4 regions of the Streptomyces sp. NPDC094032 genome follow, and region 3 is predicted to be linked to each of the others. Evidence: riboswitches for the same ligand, from Rfam matches in the RefSeq annotation. Region 3 holds a riboswitch; each other region holds the start of a gene.

Region 1 (6,969 bases), on a different contig from region 3:
TGGAGGTCGCCAAGACGATCTCCGGCGGGATCATCAACGAAGAGGGCATTCGCACAGAAGTGATCTTCGCGGCGCTCGTCGGCGCCATCCTGTGGAACCTGCTGACCTGGCTGCTCGGTCTGCCGTCCAGCTCCTCCCACGCCCTGTTCGGCGGCCTCATCGGCGCCGCCGTGATGTCGGCCGGCTGGGACGCGGTCAACGGCCCGACCATCGTCACCAAGGTCCTGATCCCGGCCGTCGCCGCGCCGATCGTCGCCGGTCTGGCCGCGATGGTCGCGACCCGCCTGACGTACCGCCTCGGCGCCAAGTCGAACACCGGCACGAAGGCCACCGCCAAGGGCTACCGGGCCGGCCAGATCGCGTCCGCCGGTCTCGTCTCGCTCGCCCACGGCACCAACGACGCCCAGAAGACGATGGGCATCATCACCCTCGCCCTGGTCACCAGCGGCGTCCTGGCCCCCGGCGCCAACCCGCCCATGTGGGTCATCGTCTCCGCCGGTGTCGCCATCGCGCTCGGCACCTACCTCGGCGGCTGGCGCATCATCCGCACCATGGGCAAGGGCCTCACCGACCTCCAGCCGCAGCAGGGCTTCGCCGCCCAGACCAGCGCCGCGACGGTCATCCTGGCCTCCTCCCACCTGGGCTTCTCGCTCTCCACCACCCAGTCCTGCTCGGGTGCCGTGATGGGTGCCGGCCTCGGCCGCAAGGGCGGTGTCGTCCGCTGGTCGACCGCCACCCGGATGTTCGTCGCCTGGGGTCTGACCCTGCCCGCCGCGGGCCTGGTCGGCGCCGCCGCCGAGTTCCTCACCAAGCAGGGCACCTGGGGCATCGCCGCCGTCGCGGTCCTGCTCGTGGCCGGCTCGGCCGTGATCTGGTCGCTGTCGCGCCGCAAGCCGGTCGACCACACCAACGTCACCGCCGACGACATCGACGCCCCCGCCGCCCCGGCCGAGCCCGCGGGCGTCGTGACCACCGCCATCGCGGCCGTCACCCCGCCGCCGCCGGCCGGCTCCGTCGCCGCCGTCGCGGACGCGGACCTGAAGACCACCATCCCCACCCCGGGCCCCACGGACCCGGCCGCTCCCCCGGCCCCCGCCGCCGCGGTCTAAGGAACTGGAACCAAGCATGAAGATCGACTGGGCAGCCCTCGGCTCCGTCTTCGGAGTCAGCCTCGTGGCGACCGTCGCGCTGGTGGGCCTCTTCACCCTCGGTGTCATGGGCCTCTCCAAGCAGGAGGAGGCCGCCGAGAACGGCGGCTCCGCCACGCTCGCCGTCACCGGCGCCTACGCCTGCTTCGCGCTGTGCCTGGCGGCCGTCTCCTACGGCATCTACCTGATCGTCGCCTGACGCACCGAGCACACCGGCCGGGCGGTCCGCACCACGAGGTGCGGGCCGCCCGGTCCTCGTGTCTGTGGCGCTCCGCACAGTGACCCGACGCAGGTCAAGGGTGAGTTGACGGCTGTTCGCACAGCGTGGTGGACTGCCGGGGCCATTACGGCGGCAGTAGAGGAAGTCCGGTGCGATTCCGGCGCGGTCCCGCCACTGTGACCGGCCCCCCGGGGCCGGGAGTCAGGAACTCTCGCCGCCGGTCACGTCGATCCAGGGCGCGGACCCTGAGTGAGGACAGAGCGCCATGCCCGGCCGCGGCCTCAGCATTCCCGGTGCCTTCTCGGGTGCCACCAGCGCCTTCGCGTACGGAGCGGCCGCCGGCCTCGCCGTCGACCTGCTCGCCGGCGACCCCCGCCGCGGCCATCCCGTCGCCGCCTTCGGGCGCGCGGCCGGCGCCGTCGAGGAACACCTGCTGCGCGACCACCGCGGCTGGGGCGCCCTGCACACCGCCGTCTGCGCCGGATCCACCGTGGCGCTCGGCGCGCTGGCCGCCCGTACGGTACGGGGCAGCCGCACCGCCACCGTCGCCCTGACCGCCGCCTCCGTGTGGGCCGTCGTCGGCGGTACGACCCTGGGCCGCGAGGCCCGCGCGATCGGCGGGGCGCTCGCGGCCGGGGACCTGGAGGTCGCCCGGGAGCGCCTGCCGCACCTGTGCGGACGCGACCCGCACTCCCTGGACGGTCCCGCGATGGCCCGCGCGGTCGTCGAATCGGTCGCCGAGAACACCTCCGACGCCGTGGTGGGCGCCCTGTTCTGGGGCGCCGTCGCGGGCGTGCCGGGCCTGCTCGGCTTCCGGGCGGTGAACACCCTGGACGCGATGGTCGGCCACAAGTCGCCGAAGTACCGCCGCTTCGGCTGGGCCTCGGCCCGGCTCGACGACCTCGCGGGATGGCCCGGCGCCCGGCTCACCGCCGTGCTCGCCACCGTCGCGGGCGGCGACCCGCGCGGCGCGGCACGCGCCTGGCGCGCGGACGCCTCGAAGCACCCCAGCCCCAACGCGGGCCCGGTGGAGGCCTCCTTCGCGGGCGCGCTCGGCGTACGGCTCGGCGGGACGCTGGCGTACGGCGGCCGGGTCGAGCACCGGCCCGTGCTCAACGGCGAGGGGCGGCCCGTCGAGGTCGCCGACATCGACCGGGCGGTACGGCTGTCCCGCCGGGTCACCGGACTGACCCTGGCCGCCTGCGTGGGCGGCCGGATGATCGCGAGCGCGCTGAAGCGGAGGAACGCATGAGGGGTGGGGGGCTGCTCGTCGCCGGGACCACGTCCGACGCGGGCAAGAGCGTCGTCACGGCCGGCATCTGCCGCTGGCTGGTCCGGCGGGGGATCAAGGTCGCGCCGTTCAAGGGGCAGAACATGTCCCTGAACTCCTTCGTGACCCGGGAGGGCGCGGAGATCGGGCGCGCCCAGGCCATGCAGGCGCAGGCCGCCCGCGTCGAGCCGAGCGCGCTGATGAACCCGGTGCTGCTCAAGCCCGGCAGCGACCGCTCCAGCCAGGTCGTGCTGATGGGCAAGCCGGTCGGCGAGATGAGCGCCCGCGGCTACCACGGCGGACGCCAGCAGACGCTGTTCGAGCCGGTGATGGCGTGCCTGGAGGAGCTGCGGGGCACGTACGACGCCGTGATCTGCGAGGGGGCGGGCAGCCCGGCCGAGATCAACCTGCGGCGCACGGACATCGTCAACATGGGCATCGCGCGGGCCGCGCGGCTGCCCGTCGTGGTCGTCGGCGACATCGACCGGGGCGGGGTCTTCGCCCAGTTCTTCGGGACGACGGCGCTGCTGGCGCCCGAGGACCAGGAGCTCGTCGCCGGCTACCTGGTGAACAAGTTCCGGGGCGACGTGACGCTCCTGGAGCCCGGCCTCGACATGCTCCACGGGCTCACCGGACGCCCGACCCTCGGTGTCCTGCCGTACGCGCACGGGCTGGGCATCGACGAGGAGGACGGGCTGCGCGTCTCGCTGCGGGGCACCGTCCGGGAGTCGGTGGTGGCGCCGCCGGTCGGCGCCGACGTGCTGCGGGTCGCCGTCTGCGCCGTACCGCTGATGTCCAACTTCACCGACGTGGACGCGCTGGCCGCCGAGCCGGGCGTCGTCGTCCGGTTCGTGGACCGGCCCGAGGAGCTCGTCGACGCGGACCTGGTCGTCGTGCCCGGCACCCGGGGCACCGTCAAGGCCCTCGCCTGGCTGCGGGAGCGCGGGCTCGCCGACGCGCTGGCGCGACGCGCCGCCGAGGGGCGCCCGGTGCTCGGCATCTGCGGCGGCTTCCAGGCGCTCGCCGAGCGGATCGAGGACGACGTCGAGTCGAGGGCCGGCGTGGTCGACGGGCTCGGGCTGCTGCCCGTACGGGTGCGCTTCGGGGTCGAGAAGACCCTGGCCCGGCCGGTCGGCGAGGCGCTCGGCGAGCGGGTCGAGGGGTACGAGATCCACCACGGCGTCGCCACCGTCGAGGGCGGCGAACCCTTCCTCGACGGCTGCCGGGTCGGCGCGGTGTGGGGCACCCACTGGCACGGCTCGCTGGAGAGCGACGGCTTCCGCCGGGCCTTCCTGCGCGAGGTCGCCGCCGCCTCGGGACGGCGCTTCGTCCCGGCCCCCGACACCTCGTTCGGCGCGCTCCGCGAGGAGCAGCTGGACCGCCTCGGCGACCTGATCGAGGAGCACGCCGACACGGACGCGCTGCTGCGGCTCATCGAGGAGGGCGTCCCGGCGGGGCTGCCGTTCGTGCCGCCGGGTGCGCCGTGAGCGCCCCGCCCGCGCCGACCCCGCCCGCACCGACCCCGCCCGTCCCCCTCTCCGTACGACTCGAAGGAGTGACCACCCGATGAGCACCCGCTTTCCGTTCACCGCCGTCGTCGGCATGGACGACCTGCGGCTCGCGCTGCTCCTGAACGCGGTCAGCCCGGCCGTGGGCGGTGTGCTGGTCCGTGGCGAGAAGGGCACCGCGAAGTCGACCGCCGTGCGCGCGCTCGCCGAGCTGCTGCCGGCCGTGTCCGTGGTCGCGGGCTGCCGCTTCAGCTGCGACCCGGGCTCCCCCGACCCCGGCTGCCCGGACGGGCCGCACGAGGCGGCGGGCGGGGCCTTGGGCGCGGACGAACGGCCCGCGCGGATGGTCGAGTTGCCCGTCGGCGCCTCCGAGGACCGGCTGGTCGGCGCGCTCGACATCGAGCGGGCGCTCGCCGAGGGCGTGAAGGCCTTCGAGCCGGGGCTGCTCGCCGACGCGCACCGGGGCATCCTCTACGTCGACGAGGTCAACCTCCTCTCCGACCACCTGATCGACCACCTGCTGGACGCCGCCGCCATGGGCTCCTCGTACGTCGAGCGCGAAGGCGTCTCCGTGCGGCACGCCGCCCGCTTCCTGCTCGTCGGCACCATGAACCCCGAAGAGGGCGAGCTGCGGCCGCAGTTGCTCGACCGCTTCGGGCTCACCGTGGAGGTCGCCGCCTCCCGGGTGCCCGAGCAGCGGGTCGAGGTGGTCCGGCGGCGGCTCGCCTTCGAGGACGACCCGGCCGCGTTCGCCGCGCGCTGGGCAGGCGAGGAGGCCGCGCTGCGCGAACGGATCGTCGCCGCCCGGGAGTTGCTGCCGCAGGTGACGCTCGGGGACGCGGTGCTGCTCCAGATCGCCGCGACCTGCGCCGCGTTCGAGGTGGACGGCATGCGCGCCGACATCGTGATGGCCCGTACGGCGACCGCGCTCGCGGCCTGGGCGGGCCGGACCGAGGTCACGTCCGAGGACGTCCGGCAGGCGGCGCTGCTCGCGCTCCCGCACCGGCGGCGGCGCAACCCGTTCGACGCGCCGGGCATGGACGAGGACAAGCTGGACGAGACCCTTGAGCAGTTCAAGGGCGAGGAGCCGGACGACGAGCCCGAGCCGGAGCCGGACGGTCCGGGCGACGGGGGTCCCGGTGGGGGCGGTGGCGGGATTCCGCCGCAGGGGGACGGGCCCGCGCCCGAGAGCGACGGTGCCGCGCCCGAGGAGGCCCCGGCGCCCGCGCCGCAGAGCGGGGCTTCCGGCTCCGGTTCCGGCTCCGGGGAGCGCGCCGCCGTGCGGGCCGCCGAGCCGTTCCGTACGAAGACGCTGAGCGTGCCCGGCCTCGGCGAGGGGGCCGCCGGGCGCCGCTCCCGGGCCCGTACCGAGCACGGCCGCACGACCGGCGCCACCCGCCCGCGCGGCGCGCTGACCAAGCTGCACCTGGCCGCCACCGTGCGGGCCGCCGCCCCGCACCAGAAGGCCCGGGGGCGCAGCGGCCCCGGTCTGGTGGTGCGCAGGGACGATCTGCGGCAGGCGGTCCGGGAGGGCCGGGAGGGCAACCTCGTGCTGTTCGCCGTGGACGCCTCCGGTTCGATGGCGGCCCGGCAGCGGATGAGCGCGGTGAAGGGCGCGGTGCTCTCGCTGCTGCTCGACGCGTACCAGCGGCGCGACAAGGTCGGTCTGATCACCTTCCGGGGGCGGGACGCGGAGCTCGCGCTGCCGCCGACCTCGTCGGTGGACGCGGCCGCCGCGCGGCTCGAACAGCTCCCGACGGGCGGGCGTACGCCGCTGTCGGCGGGGCTGCTGAAGGCGCACGACGTGCTGCGGGTCGAGCGGCTGCGGGACCCCTCGCGGCGCCCGCTGCTCGTGGTCGTCACCGACGGCCGCGCGACCGGCGGCGGCCCCGATCCGCTGGCGCTCGCCACCCGCGCCGCGCGGCTGCACGCCGCCGACGGCACGGCGAGCGTCGTCGTGGACTGCGAGACGGGACCGGTGCGGTTGGGCCTCGCCGGGACCCTCGCCCGTGAACTCGGCGGCACCGCCGTCACCCTGGACGAGCTGCGCGCCGACTCGATCGCCGGGCTCGTCAAGGACGTACAGGCAGGAGAACGGACTATGAGGAGGGCCGCTTAATGCCGCAGGGACAGGTCTCCGTCGTGCCCGACGACGGTCTCACCACCCGCCAGCGCCGCAACCGCGCACTCGTGATGGTGCACACGGGCGTCGGCAAGGGGAAGTCGACCGCCGCGTTCGGCATGGCGCTGCGCGCCTGGAACCAGGGGTGGCCGATCGGGGTGTTCCAGTTCGTCAAGTCCGCGAAGTGGAAGGTCGGCGAGGAGAACGCCCTCAAGGCGCTCGGCGAGACCGGCAAGGGCGGCACGGTCACCTGGAACAAGATGGGCGAGGGCTGGTCCTGGATCCAGCGCGAGGTCGCCGAGGGCGAGCAGTCGCACGAGGACAAGGCCCGCGAGGGCTGGGAGCAGGTCAAGCGGGACCTCGCCGAGGAGCGGTACAAGTTCTACGTCCTCGACGAGTTCGCGTATCTGCTGCACTGGGGGTGGATCGACGTGAAGGAGGTCGTCGAGGTGCTGCGGGACCGGCCCGGTCACCAGCACGTCGTGATCACCGGCCGCAACGCGCCGCAGGAGCTCGTGGACTTCGCGGACCTCGTGACCGACATGTCGAAGGTGAAGCACCCGATGGACGCGGGTCAGAAGGGCCAGCGGGGCATCGAGTGGTAGCACGTCTCGTCATCGCCGCGCCGTCGTCGGGCGCGGGCAAGACCACGGTCGCGACCGGTCTGATGGCCGCGTTCGCCGGCCGTGGTCTCGCGGTGT
Region 2 (6,969 bases), on a different contig from region 3:
TCGCGCAGCGCCTCACGGGTCTGCGCGTCCCACACGCCGAGCGCCTTCAGCTCGTCGACCAGGTACGAGTTGACCTGGAGGAACTCGCCGGAGAGCGTCTCGCGCTTGAACAGGTTGGAGACCTGCGGCTCGATGCACTCGTAGACGCCGGCGATCGAGGCGATGGTCGCGGTCGGCGCGATGGCGAGCAGCAGGCTGTTGCGCATGCCGACGGCGGCGATCCGCTCGCGCAGCGCGGCCCAGCGCTCCGGCCAGTTCAGCTCCACGTCGTAGTGGTCAGGGTGCAGCACACCGCGCGCGGTGCGGGTCTTGTCCCAGGCGGGCAGCGGGCCGTTGCGCTCGGCGAGGTCGGCGGAGGCCTCGTACGCGGCCAGCATGATCCGCTCGGCGATCCGGGTGGACAGCGCGCGGGCCTCGGCCGAGTCGAAGGGCAGCTTCAGCTTGAAGAAGACGTCCTGGAGGCCCATCGCGCCCAGGCCCACCGGCCGCCAGCGGGCGTTGGAGCGGCCGGCCTGCTCGGTCGGGTAGAAGTTGATGTCGACGACCCGGTCGAGGAAGGTGACGGCGGTGCGCACGGTCTCGTCGAGCCGCGCCCAGTCGATGTCCGAACCGACGACGAAGGCGCCGAGGTTGACCGAGCCCAGGTTGCAGACGGCCGTCTCGCCGTCGTCGGTGACCTCGATGATCTCGGTGCAGAGGTTCGAGGAGTGGACTACCGAGCCGGGCTCGGCGGTCTGGTTGGCGGTCCGGTTGGACGCGTCCTTGAAGGTCATCCAGCCGTTGCCGGTCTGCGCGAGGGTACGCATCATCCGGCCGTACAGGTCACGCGCCGGCATGGACTTCTTGGCCAGGCCCGCGGCCTCCGCCTTGAGGTACGCGGCGTCGAACTCCGCGCCGTACAGGTCGACGAGCTCGGGCACGTCGGCGGGGGAGAACAGCGACCACGCGGCGTCCGCGTTGACCCGGCGCATGAACTCGTCCGGGATCCAGTGCGCCAGGTTCAGGTTGTGCGTGCGGCGGGCGTCCTCGCCGGTGTTGTCGCGGAGCTCCAGGAACTCCTCGATGTCCGCGTGCCAGGTCTCCAGGTAGACCGCGGCGGCGCCCTTGCGGCGGCCGCCCTGGTTCACCGCGGCGACGGAGGCGTCCAGCGTCTTCAGGAACGGCACGATGCCGTTGGAGTGCCCGTTGGTGCCGCGGATCAGCGAACCGCGGGCGCGGATGCGGGAGTACGAGAGGCCGATGCCGCCCGCGTGCTTCGACAGGCGCGCGACCTGGTGGTAGCGGTCGTAGATGGAGTCCAGCTCGTCCTGCGGGGAGTCGAGCAGGTAGCAGGAGGACATCTGCGGGTGGCGGGTGCCGGAGTTGAAGAGGGTGGGGGAGGAGGGCAGGTAGTCCAGGCGGCTCATCAGCCCGTACAGCGCGGCCACCTCGTCGACGGCGCGCGTCGACTCGTCCTCGGCGAGACCGCTCGCGACGCGCAGCATGAAGTGCTGCGGGGTCTCGATCACCTGGCGGGTGATCGGGTGGCGCAGCAGGTAGCGGGAGTAGAGGGTGCGCAGGCCGAAGTAGCCGAAGCGGTCGTCGCCCGCCGGGTCGATCAGCGCGTCGAGGCGCGCGGCGTGCGCGGCGACGAACGCGGCCGTGCGGTCGGCGATCAGGCCCTCGCGGTGGCCGACGGCGACGGAGGCCGAGAAGGAGGACGCGCCCTGTCCGGCGGCCTCGTCGGCGATGGTGACGGTGAGCAGCCGGGCGGCGAGCCGGGAGTACGCCGGGTCCTCGGCGATCAGTCCGGCGGCGGCCTCGGTGGCCAGCTCGCGCAGCTCCGCCTCGTCCGCGCCCGCGCTGCGGCCGCGCAGGGCGGCGGCGGCGACCTTGCCGGGGTCGGTGTCCGGGAGGTCGGCGGTGAGATCGGTCAGGGTCCGCAGCAGTACGGTGCCGGGTCCGTCGGTCTCGATCGCTGCGGCCGGATCGGCGGGCGCGATGGTCACGTGGGGGCTCTCCCTCGCTCGGCTCGGAGCCAGGACGGGAGGCGGGAACGGGCGGCCGTACGCACGGCGGCGCCGCGTCCACCGGCCCACTCCGCGAGGCCCGGACGTCTGTGGCACCCGGAACGGACGGACCGGGCGCGCTGCCGGCAGGTCCTCGGACTCACCCTGGGCGCGAAAGCGCGCAAAACACACCGTTGCGGGACAGTTCCGGATTTCCACCGGATTCCCCTGCGGCGACAGCGAGGACGAGCATACATGTGGGGGGCTCCGCTCGCGGAACCCCCCACATGTTGTGTCGGTCGGAGCTGCGGTCAGAGCTCCAGAACGTAGGTGAAGAGCATGAATTCCGAGCCCTGGACGGGATTCCAGTCCCGTTCGGGGGAGCGGGTGAAGCCCAGTCGCTCATAGACGCGGTGGGCGGTGGACATGGCCGGCTGGGTGGACAGCACGATCCGCGCGCAGCCCTCCACGGCCCGCGCCCGGTCGACGCAGGCCCGCACCAGGGCCTCCCCGACGCCCCGGCCGCGGGCGGTGTGGGCGACGGCCAGCATGCGGAACTCGGCCTCGCCCTCCCGGGCGATGTCGGCCCACTCCCCGCCGCCGGCGGTGAAGGTCACCCCGCCGAGGACCGGGCCGGCCGGATCCGTGGTGTCGACCGCCACGAGCACCTCGGCCTCGGCGTCCCGCCGGGCCACGTCCCGCAGCAGGTGCTGGTACTCGTCGTCCTCGCCGAAGGCGAGGAACCCGTCGTCGAGGTAGGCCCGCGCGGTGACCTCGCCGAGGGCCTCGTACTCCTCGGGCCGTATCGCCCTGATCGTGAAGTCCATGACCGGCAGTCTGCCCCCGGCACGGCTCCGCCCGCCTCCGGATATGCCGGGGGCGGGCGGAGCGGGCGGAGCGGGCGACCAGGGGCTCAGTGCCCGGCGGCACCCACCTTCGGGAGCTCGGTGACGACACCCGCGTCCCCGGCGTCCGCCGTGTAGTCCGCGGGCGAGGTCTCGTCGACGCCCTCGGGCGCCTTGAGCGCCTTCAGGACGACGGTGAGGACCACGGTGACCACCAGGTTGAGCACGAAGGCGGTGAGGCCGATGTAGCCGATCTCGCCGATGCCGGGGATCTCGGCCGACGAGCCGCCGAAGTGCTTCTGGGTCGGGCTGGCCACGCCGTATGCCGCGGCCGTGCCGTAGACCATGCCGACGGCCCAGCCGGCGAGCAGCGCCCAGCGGTGGAACCAGCGGGTGAACAGGCCGCCGACCAGGGCGGGGAAGGTCTGGAGGATCCAGATGCCGCCGAGCAGCTGGAAGTTGATGGCGACGGTCTTGTCCATGGTGAGGACGAAGACCAGCGCGCCGACCTTCACGAGCAGCGAGACCAGCTTGGAGACCTTGGTCTCCTGCTCGGGCGTCGCGTGCGGCTTGAGGAAGTCCTTGTAGATGTTCCTGGTGAACAGGTTGGCCGCCGCGATCGACATGATCGCCGCCGGGACCAGCGCGCCGATGCCGATGGCGGCGAAGGCCACGCCCGCGAACCAGGCCGGGAACATGTCCTCGAAGAGCTGCGGGATGGCCAGCTGCCCGTTGGTGACCTTCACCCCGGCGGCGATGGCCATGAAGCCGAGCAGCGCGAGCAGGCCGAGCATCAGCGAGTACAGCGGCAGGATCGTGGTGTTGCGGCGGATCACCTCGCGGCTCCTGGAGGAGAGCGTCGCGGTGATCGAGTGCGGGTACATGAAGAGCGCGAGCGCCGAGCCCAGCGCCAGCGTCGCGTACGTCCACTGGCCGGCCTCGCCGGGCACGAGCGCGCCCTTGGGCTTGCCGGTGGCCGGGTTGATCGTCTGGTACGCCTCGCCGGCCTTGGCGAAGATCTCGTCGAAGCCGCCCAGCTTGATCGGGATGTAGATGATCGCCACCGCGATGACGATGTAGATCAGGGTGTCCTTGACGAAGGCGATGAGCGCCGGGGCGCGCAGGCCGGAGGAGTACGTGTACGCCGCGAGCACGCCGAAGGCGATGAGCAGCGGCAGGTCCTTGATGAACCAGTGGGTGTTCTCGCCGCCGCCGACGCCCATCACGTCCAGGACGGCCTGGATGCCGACGAGTTGGAGGGCGATGTACGGCATGGTGGCGAGGATGCCGGTGACGGCGACCGCGAGCGACAGGCCCTTGGAGCCGAAGCGGCCGCGGACGAAGTCGGAGGTGGTGACGTAACCGTGCTTGTGGGAGACCGACCACAGGCGGGGCAGGAAGGTGAAGATCAGCGGGTAGACCAGGATCGTGTACGGCACGGCGAAGAAGCCGGCCGCGCCCGCCGCGTAGATGGCCGCCGGGACGGCGACGAAGGTGTACGCGGTGTAGAGGTCGCCGCCGAGCAGGAACCAGGTGACCCAGGTGCCGAACGACCGGCCGCCCAGGCCCCATTCGTCCAGGCTGTTCTCGTTCTCGGCCTTGCGCCACTTCGCGGCCAGGAATCCCATGACCGTGACGGCCAGGAAGAAGAAGACGAAGACGCCGAGCGCGACGCCGTTCACGCCGTCGTTCATCGCGCGTCACCCCCCTTGCGGACGCGCTGGTCGCGCTTCCAGAGCTGGTACGCGAGCATGGTCAGACCGGTGGAGACGACCACCCAGAGCATCTGGTACCAGTAGAAGAACGGGATGCCGATGAAGGTGGGGTCCACCTTCGCGTACGAGCCCACCCAGAGCATCGCCACGAAGGGCGCGGCCAGGCAGAGCGCGATCACCACCCTCGACGGTGTGATGACCGGTTGTTTCCCTTGTGTCGCTTCTGACATGGCGAAACCGTCCCCTCGCTGATCACCTCGTAAGACGGGGCAATCTAGGGGACGGTCTCGCCGTTAGGAACCCCTGTCCGTATAACGGATCAGGTGTGTCAGGTCAGCCGTTGGGACGCTGGAGTCGGGCCACGAACTTGTAGCGGTCGCCGCGGTAGACCGAACGCACCCATTCGACCGGTTCGCCCTGGGCGTCCAGGGAGTGACGGGAGAGCATCAGCATCGGCAGGCCCACGTCCGTACCGAGCAGACCGGCCTCGCGCGGGGTGGCGAGCGAGGTCTCGATGGTCTCCTCGGCCTCGGCCAGATGCACGTCGTACACCTCGGCGAGCGCGGTGTAGAGCGAGGTGTACTTCACCAGCGAACGCCGCAGCGCGGGGAAGCGCTTGGCGGACAGATGGGTGGTCTCGATGGCCATCGGCTCGCCGCTCGCGAGGCGCAGTCGCTCGATCCGCAGCACCCGGCCGCCGGCCGTGATGTCGAGCAGCCCGGCGAGGGTGTCGTCCGCGGTGACGTAACCGATGTCGAGGAGCTGCGAGGTGGGCTCAAGGCCCTGCGCGCGCATGTCCTCGGTGTACGAGGTGAGCTGGAGGGCCTGGGAGACCTTGGGCTTGGCCACGAAGGTGCCCTTGCCCTGGATCCGCTCCAGGCGGCCCTCGACCACCAGTTCCTGGAGGGCCTGGCGCACGGTGGTGCGCGAGGTGTCGAACTCCGCGGCGAGCGTGCGCTCCGGCGGGACCGGGGTGCCGGGCGGCAGGGTCTCCGTCATGTCGAGCAAGTGCCGCTTCAGTCGGTAGTACTTGGGCACGCGCGCGGTGCGGGTGGCGGCGCCGCCCTCTGTCTCCGTGCTGCCCGCGTCCGTGGCCATGGCCTGCCTTCCCGACTCCTGTGCTGCTGCCGTCACCGGCTCCTCCGTCTGTCGCGGCTCACATGGTGGCACGGACCGGTCACAGGTCGTCGCCCTCCCTCAGGTGTCGGTCCGATAACGGACCCGACTGCCCTTCTTATACACCCTTGACACCCCTAAAGGTCTAGGCCAAGCTCCGGGTACTGGTCTACACCATTAAAGACCAGGTCCCAGCCCCACGAGCATTACTCGACGCATGTCTTCGCGCGGTGGGCAGGGGTTTGCAGCATCCCTGAGGAGGGTGGCGTGAAGCGCAAGCTCATCGCGGCGATCGGCGTCGCGGGCATGATGGTCAGCATTGCCGCGTGTGGTGGCACCGACGCCAAGGACGGTGCGAAGGCCGGCGGCGGCGACGCCAAGGAGCTCACCGTCTGGCTGACGGTCGACGCCCAGAACAACTGGCCCGAGCTGGTCAAGGCCGCCGATGACGCGGTTGCCAAGAAGCACCCCGGCATCAAGATCAAGCACGAGTACTACGGCTGGCCGGACAAGAACACCAAGCTGGACGCGGTGCTCGCCACGGACAAGGCCCCGGACGTTGTCGAGATGGGCAACTCCGAGATGATCAGCTACATGGCCAAGGGCGCCTTCGCCCCGGTCGACCCGTCGAAGTTCGACAACTCCGACAAGTGGCTCGACGCCCTCAAGGACTCGGTCACCTACAACGGCAAGACCTACGGTGTCCCCTACTACGCCGGTGGCCGCGTGGGCACCTGGCGCAAGGACATCGCCGCCGAGGCCGGCGTCAAGACCGCCCCGAAGACCTGGGCCGAGCTCACCTCCGCCCTGGACAAGATCCAGGCGAAGAAGGGCGACAAGTTCAGCGCCTGGTACCAGCCGTCGCCCGACTGGTACGCCGCGATGTCCTTCGTCTACGAGGCCGGCGGCTCCATCGCCAAGCAGGACGGCGAGACCTGGAAGTCGAACCTCTCCTCGGCCGAGTCCATCAAGGGCCTCACCGAGTACAAGAACATCGTCGACAAGTACATGCACGGCGACAAGACGAAGGACGAGTCCGACCGTCCCGTCGTCTTCGGCCAGGGCAACTCCGCGACGATCTTCGCCGCCGGCTGGGAGGGCGCCACCGCCGCCGACCCGAAGTCCGACAAGGTCGGCGGGCTGAAGGACAAGCTGGAGAACTTCGTCATGCCCGGCCCGTCCGGCAAGAACCTCCCGGTCTTCCTCGGCGGCTCGGACCTGGCCATCCCGGTCAAGTCCAAGGCGCAGGGCGTCGCGGCCGAGTGGATCGCCGCCTTCACCGGCCCCGAGGGCCAGAAGGGCCTG
Region 3 (6,969 bases):
TGTAGCGGACCGTGAGGAGGCGGCCGCGCGAGTGGACGGGGTCGGGCAGACCGTCCGGGCAGTACGCGGTGACGGCGGTGCCCTCGTGCGTGGTGAAGGCGACGACCGGCCGGTGGTGGGTGAGGGTGTCGCCGTCCTCGTCGATGGTGACGTCCCTGAGCACGGCGACGACCCGGCCGGGCACGGGGGCCACGGAGGTCAGCTCTTCGGCGCGGCGGCGCGTGACGCGCACGGAGCCGGGCAGATAGGTCACGGCCAGCAGGGTCCAGGGCACCCCGAAGCCGATGAGGGCCCACGGCCAGCCCCAGTCGACGGCCGCGACGACGACCAGGCCGACGTAGATCAGGAAGACCGCGAAGTTGGGCCAGCCGAGCCCGCTCCGGCCCTCCTCCGGGTCGCTGATGAACCGGTAGGCGTGCGGCCGGCCGGGGGGATAGCGGAGGCCGACCTCCCGTCCGGTCCAGGCCGCGCGGATCAGATCACCGCGCTCGCCGTCGTTGGTGACGGTGAACTCCTGTCCGGTGGCCGGGTCCTGGAAGGCGACGACGACGGATATCCCGTCGCGCCCCGAGCTTCCGTGCCGTGGCTCCGTGACCCGCTCGATCCTGCCCATGACCCTGACCGCCCGCTGGCCGGCGGTCACCCCGGCCAGCGACCGCCCGTAGCCGACCAGCGCCACCGTGCCGAACACCCCGCACCACAACGCCAGATACCCGTGCCAGCCCATCCGTGTTCCTCCTGCTCCTCCTGGTCCGCCTGCTCCGCCTGGTCCGCCTCGTCGTCAGTGTGCCGAGGTGCGCGAGACCACCCTGCCGTCGCCGTCCGCCTCCAGCGAGCCGGCCCCGTCGGCGCCGGTCACGCCGATCCTGAGGGTGAGGGATCCGGTGAGGCTCTCGGCGGTGAGCTGCCAGGTCTGCGGGGAGCGGACGCCGAGGCCGGTCCTGGCCTCGCGGACGAGTGCGGGGATGCGCGCGTAGGGCAGCGCGTCCAGGTCGAAGCCGGGGGCCTGGGTGCCGGTGGGGGCGAACACGACGGTGAGCAGCCGGTCCTGCACGACGACGGTGAGTGCCTGGCGCTTCTCGTCGCCCTGGGTGAGCTGCGTGACGGCCAGGCGCAGGGCGCCCGGGTCGAGCATGGACTGGCCGGGGCCGAAGGAGACCGTACCGGTGGACGAGGAGACGCCCGTGGTCGACGAGGGGGCGGCGGCCGACGGGGGCGGCGCGTCGGTGTCGGGGCCGAAGAGTTCGGCGCGGTAGAGGAAGACGACGGCGGCCGCGGCGAGCAGCAGGGCGAAGAGGTTGACGAAGCCGGCGGCGGAGCTGCCCTCGGGGAGCGACTCGGTCAGGGCGGGTCCGGGCACCGAGTCGATACGGGCCCCGGCCGCGCGGTCCTCCCCCTGGGGCGTCGGCCGCTTCACGATCTCGACCTTCCACGGCCGGTCCGGCGGATACCGCACCACGACCGTGCCGCCCGGCTGGTAGTCGGGCAGGTCGACGACGTTGATGAACTGGGTGAACTCGACGCGGTACGGCGGCTCGTCGTCCGGCGCGACGGTGGCCTCGAAGCGTACGAGGACGTCGCTGGTGTCGCCGCCGCCGGTGGCCTGCCGGCTCTCGATCTTCCCGAGGGCGGTGCGGTGGACGACGGCCGCCTCCCGCCGGCGTGCGGGTGCTCCGGCGGCGAGGACGAGCAGGCCGTAGACGAGGGGCACGACCAGGCCCGCGACGAGGAGCGGCGGGTTCTCGATGACGGTGCCGACGACGAGCCCGGCGAGTGAGCCCCCGATCACGGCGCTCGTCAGGATGCCGCGGGCGAAGTGGAGGAGGGTGCGGCGCGTCCGCTGAGCGCTCCGGGTGACCGGGGTGATCGTCATAGGGGGATTGTGTCGGGCCCGGGCGGCGTCCGGTAGGCGTTCGGCCCGCCAGTTCGCGCCCCGTTCCCCGCGTGCCCGCCGATCGGCCTTCTCGCTCCCAACGGCAGGGCGTAGGGTGGGCGTTGCAGCTGGTTCGCCCCGTCCGCCAGGCGGGATGCGTCGTAAGAGGGAACCCGGTGGGAATCCGGGACTGCCCCGCAGCGGTGAGCGGGAACGACCGCCGTCAACAGCACTGGGCCCTGGGGGTCCGGGAAGCGACGGCCAGTAGGTGTCCTCCACGAGGAGGGCGTGCCCGCGAGTCCGAAGACCTGCCACTGCCCGTGCGTGACGACCGCGCGCGGAGATTCCGGTGACCTCGTGGGCGGGTCGGCGACGGTACGGGCACGGCGCATGCGCCGTCTCCCGGGTTTCCTCGCTCCTTTCGCGCGCTCGTGGTCCCACCGGGGTCCTCCCACACGACTCGCGAAGGAGAGTCCCGTGACCAGCACGACCACGACCGTGTACGGATACCCCCGCCAGGGCCCGGACCGGGAGCTCAAGAAGGCCGTCGAGGGCTACTGGCAGGGCAGGGTGACGGCCGATCAGCTGCGCCGGACGGGGGCGGAGCTGCGCCGCGCGGCCTGGCGGCAGCTCGTCGAGGACGGTGTCCGCGAGGTGCCGACCGGCGACTTCTCGTACTACGACCATGTCCTGGACACCAGCGTGATGGTGGGCGCGGTGCCCGCCCGGCATCGTGCCGCGGTCGCCGCCGACCCCCTCGACGGGTACTTCGCCATGGCGCGCGGTACGCGGGAGGTGGCGCCGCTGGAGATGACCAAGTGGTTCGACACCAACTACCACTACCTGGTGCCGGAACTCGGCCCGGGGACGGTGTTCTCGGCCGACGCGCGCAAGCAGGTCGGCGAGCTGACCGAGGCCCTGTCGCTGGGCTTCGCGGCCCGGCCGGTGCTCGTCGGGCCCGTGACGTTCCTGCTGCTCGCGAAGCCGGCCGCGGACGCGCCCGCCGACTTCGTCCCGCTGACGCTGCTCGACCGGCTGCTGCCGGTGTACGCGGAGGTGCTGGCGGATCTGCGGGCGGCGGGCGCGGAGTGGGTGCAGCTGGACGAGCCGGCCCTGGTGCAGGACCGCACCCCGGCGGAGCTGAACGCGGCCGCCCGCGCGTACCGGGATCTCGGGGCGCTCACCGACCGGCCGCGGCTGCTGGTGGCCTCGTACTTCGACCGTCTCGGCGAGGCGCTGCCCGTGCTCGCGAAGGCGCCGGTCGACGGTCTGGCGCTGGACTTCACGGGTCCCGCGGCGGCGAACCTGGCGGACCTCGCGGCGGTCGGCGGGCTGCCGGGCAAGCGGCTCGTCGCGGGGGTGGTGGACGGCCGGAACGTGTGGATCAACGATCTGGAGCGTTCGCTTGCGACCCTGGCGACCCTCCTCGGCCTGGCCGACCGGGTCGACGTGGCGGCCTCCTGCTCCCTGCTGCACGTGCCGCTGGACGCGGCGGCCGAGCGGGACGTGGATCCGCAGGTCGCGCGCTGGCTGGCGTTCGCCCGGCAGAAGGCGGAGGAGGTCGCGACGCTGGCGCGGGGGCTCGCCGAGGGGCCCGGCGCCGTCGCGGCCCGGCTCGCGGCCAACCGGGCCGCGCTGGGTTCGCGTACCGCTTCCGCGCTGACGCGGGATCCGGCGGTACGGGCCCGGGCGGCGGCGGTCACCGCGGCCGACACGCGCCGCGCGCAGCCGTACGCGGAGCGGGCGGCGGCCCAGCGGGTCCGGCTGCGGCTGCCGCTGCTGCCGACGACGACGATCGGGTCCTTCCCGCAGACGCCGGAGCTGCGCGCGGCCCGCGCCGGTCTGCGCGCGGGGCGGATCGGGGCCGCCGCGTACGAGGAGCGGATCGAGGCGGAGATCCGGGAGGTGGTCGCGTTCCAGGAGAAGGCGGGCCTGGACGTGCTGGTGCACGGGGAGCCCGAGCGCAACGACATGGTGCAGTACTTCGCCGAGCGGCTCGACGGCTTCCTCGCGACCCGGCACGGCTGGGTGCAGTCGTACGGCACGCGGTACGTCCGGCCGCCGGTGCTGGCCGGTGACGTGGCGCGGCCGGGGCCGATGACGGTGCGCTGGACGGGGTTCGCGCAGTCGCTGACGGCGCGCCCGGTGAAGGGGATGCTGACAGGTCCGGTGACGATGCTGGCCTGGTCGTTCGTCCGGGACGACCAGCCGCTCGCGGAGACGGCCCGGCAGGTGGCGCTGGCGCTGCGGGACGAGGTCGCGGACCTGGAGGCGGCGGGCACCTCGGTGGTGCAGGTCGACGAGCCGGCGCTGCGGGAGACCCTGCCGCTGCGGGCGGCGGGCCGGGCGGCGTACCTGGAGTGGGCGACGGAGGCGTTCCGGCTCGCGACGAGCGGGGTGCGGCCGGACACCCAGATCCACACGCACATGTGTTACGCCGAGTTCGGCGACGTGATCGGCGCCATCGACGAGCTGGACGCGGACGTGATCAGTCTGGAGGCGGCCCGTTCGCGCATGCGGGTGGCCCGGGAGCTCGCCGCGCACGCCTATCCGCGCGAGGCGGGGCCCGGTGTGTACGACATCCACTCGCCCCGGGTGCCGGATCCGGAGGAGGCGGCGGCTCTGCTGCGGACGGGACTTTCGGCCATCCCCGCGGAGCGGCTGTGGGTGAACCCGGACTGCGGTCTGAAGACGCGCGGCTGGCCGGAGACGCGTACGGCCCTGGAGAACCTGGTGGCCGCGGCCCGCACCGTACGGACGGAGCTCGCACCCCCCTCCGTATGACGGGAGTGCGGGGTGTGACCGGAGAGAAGACGGTGACGCGACAGGGATGACCGGTTCCCGGCGACGTGACGACCACCTCGCCGGGGACCCCTTGAAGGACCCGATGGCGGTCGGGTTAGCATATGAGCACTGCCTAGCTCGAAAGTTGCACTGTGACTGTCAACGAGGACTCGTTCACCAACTGGAAGCACCGCGAGGAGATCGCGGAGTCCATGATTCCGATCATCGGGAAGCTGCACCGCGAGCAGGACGTCACGGTCCTCCTCCACAGCCGCTCCCTGGTGAACAAGTCGGTGGTCAGCATTCTCAAGACCCACCGATTCGCCCGCCAGATCGACGGCGAGGAGCTCTCGGTCACCGAGACCCTGCCGTTCCTGGAGGCGCTGACCACGCTGGACCTGGGCCCGTCCCAGATCGACATCGGCATGCTGGCGGCGGAGTACAAGGCCGACGACCGCGGTCTCTCGGTGGCGGAGTTCACCGCCGACGCCGTCGCCGGTGCCATCGGCGCCAACAAGATCGCGCGGAGCGACGGCCGTGACGTCGTCCTGTACGGCTTCGGCCGCATCGGGCGCCTGGTCGCGCGGCTGCTCATCGAGAAGGCCGGCTCCGGCAACGGTCTGCGGCTGCGCGCCATCGTCGTGCGCGGCGGCGGTGACCAGGATCTCGTCAAGCGCGCCTCGCTGCTGCGCCGCGACTCGATCCACGGCCAGTTCCAGGGCACCATCACCGTCGACGAGGCGAACAGCACGATCGTCGCCAACGGCAACTCGATCCGCGTGATCTACGCCAACGACCCCTCCGAGGTCGACTACACGGCGTACGGCATCGAGAACGCCATCCTCATCGACAACACCGGCAAGTGGCGCGACCGCGAGGGCCTGTCCAAGCACCTGCGCCCCGGCATCGACAAGGTCGTGCTGACGGCTCCGGGCAAGGGCGACGTCCCGAACATCGTGCACGGCGTCAACCACGACACGATCAAGCCGGACGAGCAGGTCATCTCCTGCGCGTCCTGCACCACCAACGCGATCGTCCCGCCGCTCAAGGCCATGGACGACGAGTACGGTGTGCTGCGCGGTCACGTGGAGACCGTCCACTCGTTCACGAACGACCAGAACCTGCTGGACAACTACCACAAGGCCGACCGCCGTGGCCGGTCCGCGCCGCTCAACATGGTGATCACCGAGACCGGTGCCGCCTCGGCCGTCGCCAAGGCGCTGCCGGAGCTGAAGGCCCCGATCACGGGCAGCTCGATCCGCGTCCCCGTCCCGGACGTCTCGATCGCCATCCTCAGCCTGCGGCTGGGCCGCGAGACCACCCGCGAGGAGGTCCTTGAGTACCTCCGCGACGTCTCGCTGCACTCGCCGCTGAAGCGCCAGATCGACTTCACCACGGCTCCCGACGCCGTCTCGATGGACTTCGTGGGCTCGCGCCACTCGTCGATCGTGGACGCCGGCGCGACCAAGGTCGACGGCGACAACGCGATCCTGTACCTGTGGTACGACAACGAGTTCGGCTACTCCTGCCAGGTCATCCGGGTCGTCCAGCACGTCTCGGGCGTCGAGTACCCGACCTTCCCGGCTCCGGCGGTCTGAACCGACTGACGGACCGAAGAGACCGACGCGAACGGCGGCGGGGCGAGAGCCCCGCCGCCGTTCGGCGTTCCCGGGCGCCACTCCCCCGGTGTTACGGGGCGGGCGCCGGCCAGCGCCGGTGCAGGGCGTCGATGTGGAAGGCGTGGGTGTGGGGTCCCGGGGCTCCGGCCAGGTGCGGGTGGTCGGCCGGGAGCTCGGGGTGGACGTGCGCCAGGTCGACGGGGTCCGCGCGGGGCCAGAGGCGGGCCGCGGCCAGCGCGCCGAGCAGGGCGAGCCCGGCGAGCACCGCCGCCGCGGGCGCGGGTCCGGCGCGGGTGACGAGGAGCCCGGCGAGCGGGTAGGCGAGCAGCCAGCAGGCGTGCGAGAGCGAGAACTGCGCGGCGAAGGCGGCGGGCAGGTCGCCTGAGGCGGCCGAGCGGCGCAGCAGCCGCCCGCTGGGGGTGAGGACGGCGGAGGTGGCGGCGCCGACGAGGAGGTAGCCGGCGAGCAGTCCCGGCCAGGTCCAGGCGCCCGGCGGGGCGGCGAGCAGCAGGGCGAGCGGGCCGAGGGCGCCGGGCAGGGCGAGGGCCCCGGCGAGCATGAGCCGGCGTTCGTCGAGCCGGTCGAGGAGCCGGGGCAGCAGCAGGGCGACGCCCATGGAGCCCGCTCCGTACGCGCCGAGCGCGAGCGGCACGTCGCCGGCGGGCCGGCCCAGGGTGTCGCGGACCAGGACGA
Region 4 (6,969 bases), on a different contig from region 3:
CCGTGTTCTTCGCCGCGACCGCGATCCGCTTGTACGCCGTCTCCATCTCGGCGCGCGCCGGGCGCCCTTCGAGCCCGCGCCCGTACGCGTAACCGCCCCACACCGTATACACCTCGGCCAGGTCGGCGTCGGTGCGCCAGTCGCGCGAGTCGATCAGCTGGAGCAGACCCGCGCCGTACGTGCCGGGGCGGGAGCCGAAGATACGGGTGGTGGCGCGCCGCTCGTCGCCGTGCTCCGCGAGGTCCGCCTGGGCGTGCGCCCGTACGTAGTTGTCCTCGGCGGCCTCGTCCAGACCCGCGACCAGCCGTACGGCGTCGTCGAGAAGCCCGATGACGTGCGGGAACGCGTCCCGGAAGAAGCCCGAGATGCGCAGCGTCACATCGACGCGCGGGCGGCCCAGCTCAGCCAGCGGGATGGGTTCGAGGCCGTTCACGCGGCGCGAGGCGTCGTCCCAGCAGGGGCGGACGCCGAGCAGGGCGAGCGCCTCGGCGACGTCGTCGCCCGCGGTGCGCATCGCGCTCGTCCCCCACAGGGAGAGGCCGACGGAGGTCGGCCACTCGCCCTGGTCGTCGCGGTAGCGCGTGAGCAGCGAGTCGGCGAGCGCCTGGCCGGTCTCCCACGCGAGGCGGGACGGCACGGCCTTCGGGTCGACCGAGTAGAAGTTGCGGCCGGTCGGCAGCACGTTGACCAGACCGCGCAGCGGCGAGCCGGACGGGCCGGCCGGGACGAAGCCGCCGTTCAACGCGTGGACGGCGTGCGTCAGTTCGTCGGTGGTGCCGGCCAGACGCGGGACGACCTGCTCGCAGGCGAAGCGCAGCACCGCGTGCACCTCGGTGCCGTATGCGGCGGCCACGGAGCCGATCGCGTCCACGGACCACTCCGCGGCCTCCATGCCCTCGACCAGCTCGCGGGCCTTCGCCTCCGCCTCGTCGGCGGTGGTGCGGGTCGCCGCCGACTCGTCCAGGCCGAGCGCCTCGCGCAGGCCGGGCAGCGCCTGCGTGCCGCCCCAGATCTGGCGGGCGCGCAGGATGGAGAGGACCAGGTTGACCCGGGCCTCGCCGACCGGCGCGCCGCCCAGGACATGCAGACCGTCCCTGATCTGGGCGTCCTTGACCTCGCACAGCCAGCCGTCGACGTGCAGCAGGAAGTCGTCGAAGCCGTCGTCCGCCGGGCGGTCCGCCATGCCCAGGTCGTGGTCCAGCTTCGCCGCCTGGATCAGCGTCCAGATCTGCGCGCGGATCGCGGGCAGCTTCGCCGGGTCCATGGAGCTGATCTGCGCGTACTCGTCGAGCAGCTGCTCCAGGCGCGCGATGTCGCCGTACGAGTCGGCGCGGGCCATCGGCGGCACCAGGTGGTCGACGAGCGTGGCGTGCACCCGGCGCTTGGCCTGGGTGCCCTCGCCCGGGTCGTTGACCAGGAAGGGGTAGACCAGCGGCAGGTCGCCGAGGGCCGCGTCGGGGCCGCAGGCGGCGGACAGGCCGGCATTCTTGCCGGGCAGCCACTCCAGGTTGCCGTGCTTGCCCAGGTGCACCATCGCGTCGGCGCCGAAGCCGCCGTCCTCGGCGCGGGCGGCGATCCAGCGGTAGGCGGCCAGGTAGTGGTGCGAGGGCGGCAGGTCGGGGTCGTGGTAGATCGCGATCGGGTTCTCGCCGAAGCCGCGCGGCGGCTGGATGAGCACGAGCAGGTTCCCGCGGCGCAGCGCGGCGAGCACGATGTCGCCCTCGGGATTCCGGGACCGGTCCAGGAACATCTCGCCGGGCGCCGGGCCCCAGTGCTCCTCGACCTGCTCGCGCAGCTCCGCCGGGAGTTCGGCGTACCAGCGCTTGTAGTCGGCGGCCGGGATGCGGACCGGGTTGCGGGCCAGCTGCTCCTCGGTGAGCCAGTCCTGGTCGTGCCCGCCGGCCTCGATCAGGGCGTAGATCAGCTCGTCGCCGTCCCCGGAGACGAGGCCGGGGATCTCGTCGACGGGCCCGAAGTCGTACCCCTCGGCGATCAGCCGCTTCAACAGCGCGACGGCGGAGGCGGGCGTGTCCAGACCGACCGCGTTGCCGATCCGGGAGTGCTTCGTCGGGTACGCGGAGAGGACGAGCGCCAGCTTCTTCTCGCCGTTCGCGATGTGACGCAGGCGGGCGTGCCGGACGGCGATGCCGGCGACTCGAGAGGCGCGCTCGGGGTCCGCGACGTACGCGGGCAGGCCGTCCTCGTCGATCTCCTTGAAGGAGAACGGGACGGTGATGAGCCGCCCGTCGAACTCGGGGACGGCGACCTGGCTGGCGGCGTCCAGCGGCGAGAGGCCCTCGTCGTTCTCCTCCCAGGCGGCGCGCGAGCCGGTCAGGCACAGGGCCTGGAGGATCGGCACGTCGAGGGCGGCGAGCGCGCCCGCGTCCCAGGCCTCCTCGTCGCCGCCCGCCTGCGCCTCGGCCGGCTTGGTGCCGCCCGCCGCGAGGACGGTGGTGACGATCGCGTCGGCGCCGCGCAGCTCGTCGAGGAGCTCCGGCTCGGGGGCCCGCAGGGAGGCCACGTACAGCGCCTTCGCGCGGGCGCCCTTCGCCTCGATCGCGTCGCACAGGGCGCCGACGAAGGCGGTGTTGCCGCTCATGTGGTGGGCGCGGTAGTAGAGCACGGCGACGGTCGGGCCCTCGCCGTCGGTGGCGGTGCGCTCCAGCGGGCCCCAGGTCGGCGCGGCGGCCGGCGGCTCGAACCCGTGGCCGGTGAGCAGCACGGTGTCGGAGAGGAAGCGGGCCAGCTGGCCGAGGTTGGCCGGGCCGCCGTGCGCCAGGTAGGCGTGGGCCTCGGTGGCCACGCCGACCGGGACCGTGGAGGCCTCCATCAGCTGGGCGTCGGGGGCCTGTTCGCCGCTGAGCACCACCACCGGCTTGCCCGCCGCCCGGACCGTGTCCAGGCCCTCCTCCCAGGAGCGCAGGCCGCCGAGGAGGCGTACGACGACGAGCTCGACGCCGTCGAGCAGCGCGGGGAGGTCGCCGGACGGCAGCCGGGCCGGGTTGGCGAACCGCCACTCCACCGCGCCCTCGTCGGCGGCGGCGTTCGCCGCGCGGGCGCTGAGCAGGTCGGTGTCGGAGTGCGACAGCAGCAGGAGCATGGCGAGCTCAGGCCCTTCCTCGGGGTTGTCCGCGCCCCGGGTGGTCGTATGGACGGCGGGAGTTCCTGACTCACCGCCCCGGACGAATCCGGACCGGCTCACAGTGGCGGGACCGCGCCGGATTCCCACCGGGCTTCCTCCCCGGGGTCCTGGGACCCCATGCCGCTTGCATCCTAGATCGTGAGCGGGCGGGGCGGGGGGAGAGTGGGGGGTTGGGGGGATCACATCGGGGGCGGGGCCCGGTGCGACGACGGGGGCGGGGCCCGGTGCGACGACGGGGCCAGGTCCCGGTCGTGGCCGCCGCGAGCCCCGGCCGCAGGCGCCCCCGCCCCGGTCACGGCCGCCTCCGGCCCCGGTCGTGGCTCGTTCTCGGCAGGTGGGAGCCGATCCCGCCGTGGGTATGCTCGCCGCCATGTCGGCCACCCCACGCACCTCGCCCGAACCGGGCGAACCTCTCATACGGGACCGCGGCGACGCCTGTCCGGGTGCGCTGCGACTGCACGCGGCGGACGACGGGCGGCTTGCCCGACTGCGGCTGCCCGGCGGCCTTTTGACGGAGTCTCAGGTCCTCGCCCTGGCCGACGCGGCCGAGTCCCTCGGGGACGGCGGCGTCAGCGTCACCTCGCGGGGCAACGCGGAGCTGCGCGGGCTCGGCGAGGGCTGCGGCGGCGAGCTCGCCGCCCTCCTCGACCGGGCCGGGCTGCTGCCCTCGCCCACCCACGAACGCGTCCGCAACATCGTCGCCTCGCCCACCGCGGGACTGGACGGACTCGGCGGCGCGGACGTGCAGTTGTGGGCGCGGGAGCTGGACGCCCTGCTGTGCGCGGAGGCGTGGACGGCGGCGCTCTCGGGACGGTTCCTGTTCGTGCTGGACGACGGGCGGGGCGACGTCGCGGGGCTCGGCGGGGATGTGACCTTGCTCGCAGGGACCGGTGGCGACCGTGCCCTGCTCCTCCTCGGCGACCAGGCCCTCCGGGTCGCCGCCGGCGACGCCCCGCGCGCCGCCCTCGCCGCCGCCGACGCCTTCCTGCGGGCCGCCGCCGACGCCGGGACCGGCGCCTGGCGGGTGCGGGAGCTGCCCGAGGGGTGCGTCCCGGACCTGGCGGGTGCCCTCGCGCGCGCCGGGCTCGACGCGGAGCTCGTCCCCGGCCCCGTACCGCCGCTTCCGGCAGGGCGACCGCCCGTTCCCGGGCCGCTCGGGCCGGACGCCCTCTACGTCCTCGCCCCACTCGGCCGGCTGACCGCCGCCCAGCTGCGGGCCCTCCTCCCGGCCCGCGAGGTGCGCCTCACGCCGTGGCGCGGCGCGGTGGTCGTCGCCCCGCGCGACGGGCTCGCGGCACCGGCCGAGCACGCGGACCCGGCGGAGCGGGCAGAGCAGGCCCAGCCCCCCGCCCGCCTCGCCGAGCTCGCCGCCCACGGCCTGATCACGCACCCCCACGCCCCCGGCACCGGCGTCGGCGCCTGCACCGGGCGGCCCGGCTGCGCCAAGGCCCTCGCCGACGTGCGGCGGGACGCGGCCCACGCCCCGCACGGCCTGCTGCCCGTGCACTTCTCCGGATGCGCGCGCCGCTGCGGGCACCCGCACGGTGCCTGGGTGGACGTCCTCGCCACCGAGGACGGCGCCTATCTGGTGGACGGCGCCCCCACCCCCCGTACCTCCCTGTCCGAAGCAGTCGCGGCGGCCCGCGGCCCGGCGACACCCACGAGATGAGCGAGAGCAACAGGATGTTCGAGTACGAGAAGGACGGCGCGGAGATCTACCGCCGTTCCTTTGCCACGATCCGCGCCGAGGCGGATCTCGCGGGCCTGCCCGCCGACGTCGCCACGGTCGCGGTGCGGATGATCCACGCCTGCGGCATGACCGACCTCGTGCGCGACATCGCCCACTCCCCCGGCGTCGTGGCCTCGGCCCGCGCCGCCCTGCGCGCGGGCGCGCCGATCCTCTGCGACGCCCAGATGGTCGCCAGCGGCGTCACCCGCAAGCGGCTGCCCGCCGACAACGACGTGGTCTGCACGCTCTCCGACCCCTCGGTCCCCGCGCTCGCCGCGGAGCTCGGCACCACCCGGTCGGCCGCCGCGATGGAGCTGTGGCGGGACCGCCTGGAGGGCTCCGTCGTCGCCATCGGCAACGCCCCGACCGCGCTCTTCCACCTCCTGGAGATGATCGCGAAGGGCGCGGGCCGGCCCGCCGCCGTGCTCGGCATCCCGGTCGGCTTCATCGGCGCCGCCGAGTCCAAGGACGCGCTGGCCGCCAACGACCTGGGCATCGAGTACCTGGTCGTACGGGGCAGGCGGGGCGGCAGCGCCATGACCGCGGCGGCGCTCAACGCCCTCGCCCACGAAGCGGAGATCCAGCAGTGACCTCAGTGACCCCAGTGACCGGAAAGCTGTACGGCGTCGGCCTCGGCCCCGGCGACCCGGATCTGATGACGGTGGCCGCGGTCAAGGCCATCGCCGCCGCCGACGTCGTCGCGTACCACTCGGCCCGGCACGGGCGCTCCATCGCCCGCTCCATCGCCGCCGAGCACATCCGCGAGGACCACATCGAGGAGCGGCTGATGTACCCGCTCACGGTGGAGACCACCGACCACCCCGGTGGCTACCGGGGCGCGCTCGACGACTTCTACGAGGAGGCCGCGGCCCGGCTCGCCGCCCACCTCGACGCGGGCCGCACGGTCGCCGTCCTCGCCGAGGGCGACCCGCTGTTCTACGGCTCGTACCAGCACATGCACAAGCGGCTCGCGCACCGCTACGACACCACCGTGCTCCCCGGCGTCACCTCCGTCAGCGCCGCCGCGGCCCGCCTCGGGGAGCCGCTGTGCGAGGCCGAGGAGGTGCTGACGATCGTCCCCGGCACCCTCCCGGAGGACGAGCTGACGGCCCGCCTCGCGGGCACGGACTCGGCGGTCGTGATGAAGCTGGGCCGCACCTTCCCCACGGTGAAGCGGGCCCTGGAGCGGGCCGGCCGGCTGGAGGACGCCCGGTATGTGGAGCGCGCGTTCATGGCGGGCGAGCGCACGGGCCGCCTCGACGCGATAGACCCGGACTCGGTCCCGTACTTCTCGGTCGCCGTCCTCCCCTCCCGTATCGACGCGAAGCCGCCGGTACGGGAGAAGGGCGAGGTCGTCGTCGTCGGCACCGGCCCGGCCGGGGCGCCCTGGCTGACGCCCGAGTCGCGCGGCGCGCTCGTCAACGCGGACGTGCTCGTCGGCTACACCACCTACCTGGACCGGGTCCCGGTGCTCCGGGCCGGCCAGATCCGCCACGGCTCGGACAACAAGGTCGAGTCGGAGCGGGCCGAGTTCGCGCTCGACCTGGCCCGGCGCGGCCACCGCGTGGCGGTCGTCTCGGGCGGCGACCCGGGCGTGTTCGCCATGGCGACGGCCGTCCTGGAGGTGGCGTCGGAGGAGCGGTACGCCGACGTGCCGGTCCGCGTCCTGCCCGGCGTGACCGCCGCCAACGCGGCCGCCGCCGCCGCGGGCGCGCCGCTCGGCCACGACTACGCGACCATCTCGCTCTCCGACCGCCTCAAGCCCTGGGAGGTCATCTCCCGGCGCGTACGGGCCGCCGCCGAGGCCGACCTGGTCCTCGCGATCTACAACCCGGGCTCCCGCTCCCGCACCCACCAGGTCGCCGCCGCCCGCGACCTCCTCCTGGAACTCCGCTCGCCCGACACCCCGGTGGTCGTCGCCCGCGATGTCGGCGGCCCGGAGCAGTCGGTCCGCATCCTCACCCTGAAGACCCTGGACCCGTCCGAGGTCGACATGCGCACTCTGCTCCTGGTCGGCTCCTCCCAGACCGTCGTGACGGAGCGGGGCGACGGCCGGACGATCGCGTGGACGCCGCGACGCTACAGCTAGGGGGCCCGG

Evidence for each region. A riboswitch is a leader RNA that binds a small molecule or an ion and turns the genes downstream of it on or off. The one in region 3 is predicted to bind cobalamin.
Region 1: it holds a riboswitch for cobalamin, as region 3 does, so the genes downstream of both, ABTZ54_RS20110 (cobalamin biosynthesis protein) here and metE (5-methyltetrahydropteroyltriglutamate--homocysteine S-methyltransferase) in region 3, are expected to answer to the same signal.
Region 2: it holds a riboswitch for cobalamin, as region 3 does, so the genes downstream of both, ABTZ54_RS26835 (ribonucleoside-diphosphate reductase subunit alpha) here and metE (5-methyltetrahydropteroyltriglutamate--homocysteine S-methyltransferase) in region 3, are expected to answer to the same signal.
Region 4: it holds a riboswitch for cobalamin, as region 3 does, so the genes downstream of both, cobN (cobaltochelatase subunit CobN) here and metE (5-methyltetrahydropteroyltriglutamate--homocysteine S-methyltransferase) in region 3, are expected to answer to the same signal.

Annotation. Positions count from the first base shown of each region.
Region 1 is NZ_JBEOUE010000013.1:152,219-159,187, reverse strand. Features, by position in the region: gene ABTZ54_RS20120 (inorganic phosphate transporter) at 1-1,109, shown strand, start outside; gene ABTZ54_RS20115 (hypothetical protein) at 1,126-1,347, shown strand; cobalamin riboswitch at 1,460-1,601, shown strand; gene ABTZ54_RS20110 (cobalamin biosynthesis protein) at 1,634-2,620, shown strand; gene ABTZ54_RS20105 (cobyric acid synthase) at 2,617-4,125, shown strand; gene ABTZ54_RS20100 (putative cobaltochelatase) at 4,205-6,265, shown strand; gene cobO (cob(I)yrinic acid a,c-diamide adenosyltransferase) at 6,265-6,873, shown strand; gene ABTZ54_RS20090 (cobyrinic acid a,c-diamide synthase CobB) at 6,867-6,969, shown strand, end outside.
Region 2 is NZ_JBEOUE010000022.1:53,290-60,258, reverse strand. Features, by position in the region: gene ABTZ54_RS26835 (ribonucleoside-diphosphate reductase subunit alpha) at 1-1,988, opposite strand, end outside; cobalamin riboswitch at 2,117-2,241, opposite strand; gene ABTZ54_RS26830 (GNAT family N-acetyltransferase) at 2,300-2,815, opposite strand; gene mctP (monocarboxylate uptake permease MctP) at 2,902-4,527, opposite strand; gene ABTZ54_RS26820 (DUF3311 domain-containing protein) at 4,524-4,778, opposite strand; gene ABTZ54_RS26815 (GntR family transcriptional regulator) at 4,882-5,646, opposite strand; gene ABTZ54_RS26810 (extracellular solute-binding protein) at 5,932-6,969, shown strand, end outside.
Region 3 is NZ_JBEOUE010000026.1:15,878-22,846, reverse strand. Features, by position in the region: gene ABTZ54_RS28890 (DUF3592 domain-containing protein) at 1-727, opposite strand, end outside; gene ABTZ54_RS28885 (hypothetical protein) at 782-1,873, opposite strand; cobalamin riboswitch at 2,003-2,187, shown strand; gene metE (5-methyltetrahydropteroyltriglutamate--homocysteine S-methyltransferase) at 2,351-4,657, shown strand; gene ABTZ54_RS28875 (glyceraldehyde-3-phosphate dehydrogenase) at 4,810-6,255, shown strand; gene ABTZ54_RS28870 (MFS transporter) at 6,347-6,969, opposite strand, start outside.
Region 4 is NZ_JBEOUE010000025.1:61,169-68,137, reverse strand. Features, by position in the region: gene cobN (cobaltochelatase subunit CobN) at 1-3,100, opposite strand, end outside; cobalamin riboswitch at 3,141-3,279, opposite strand; gene ABTZ54_RS28520 (ferredoxin-like domain-containing protein) at 3,513-4,811, shown strand; gene ABTZ54_RS28515 (precorrin-8X methylmutase) at 4,808-5,461, shown strand; gene cobJ (precorrin-3B C(17)-methyltransferase) at 5,527-6,960, shown strand.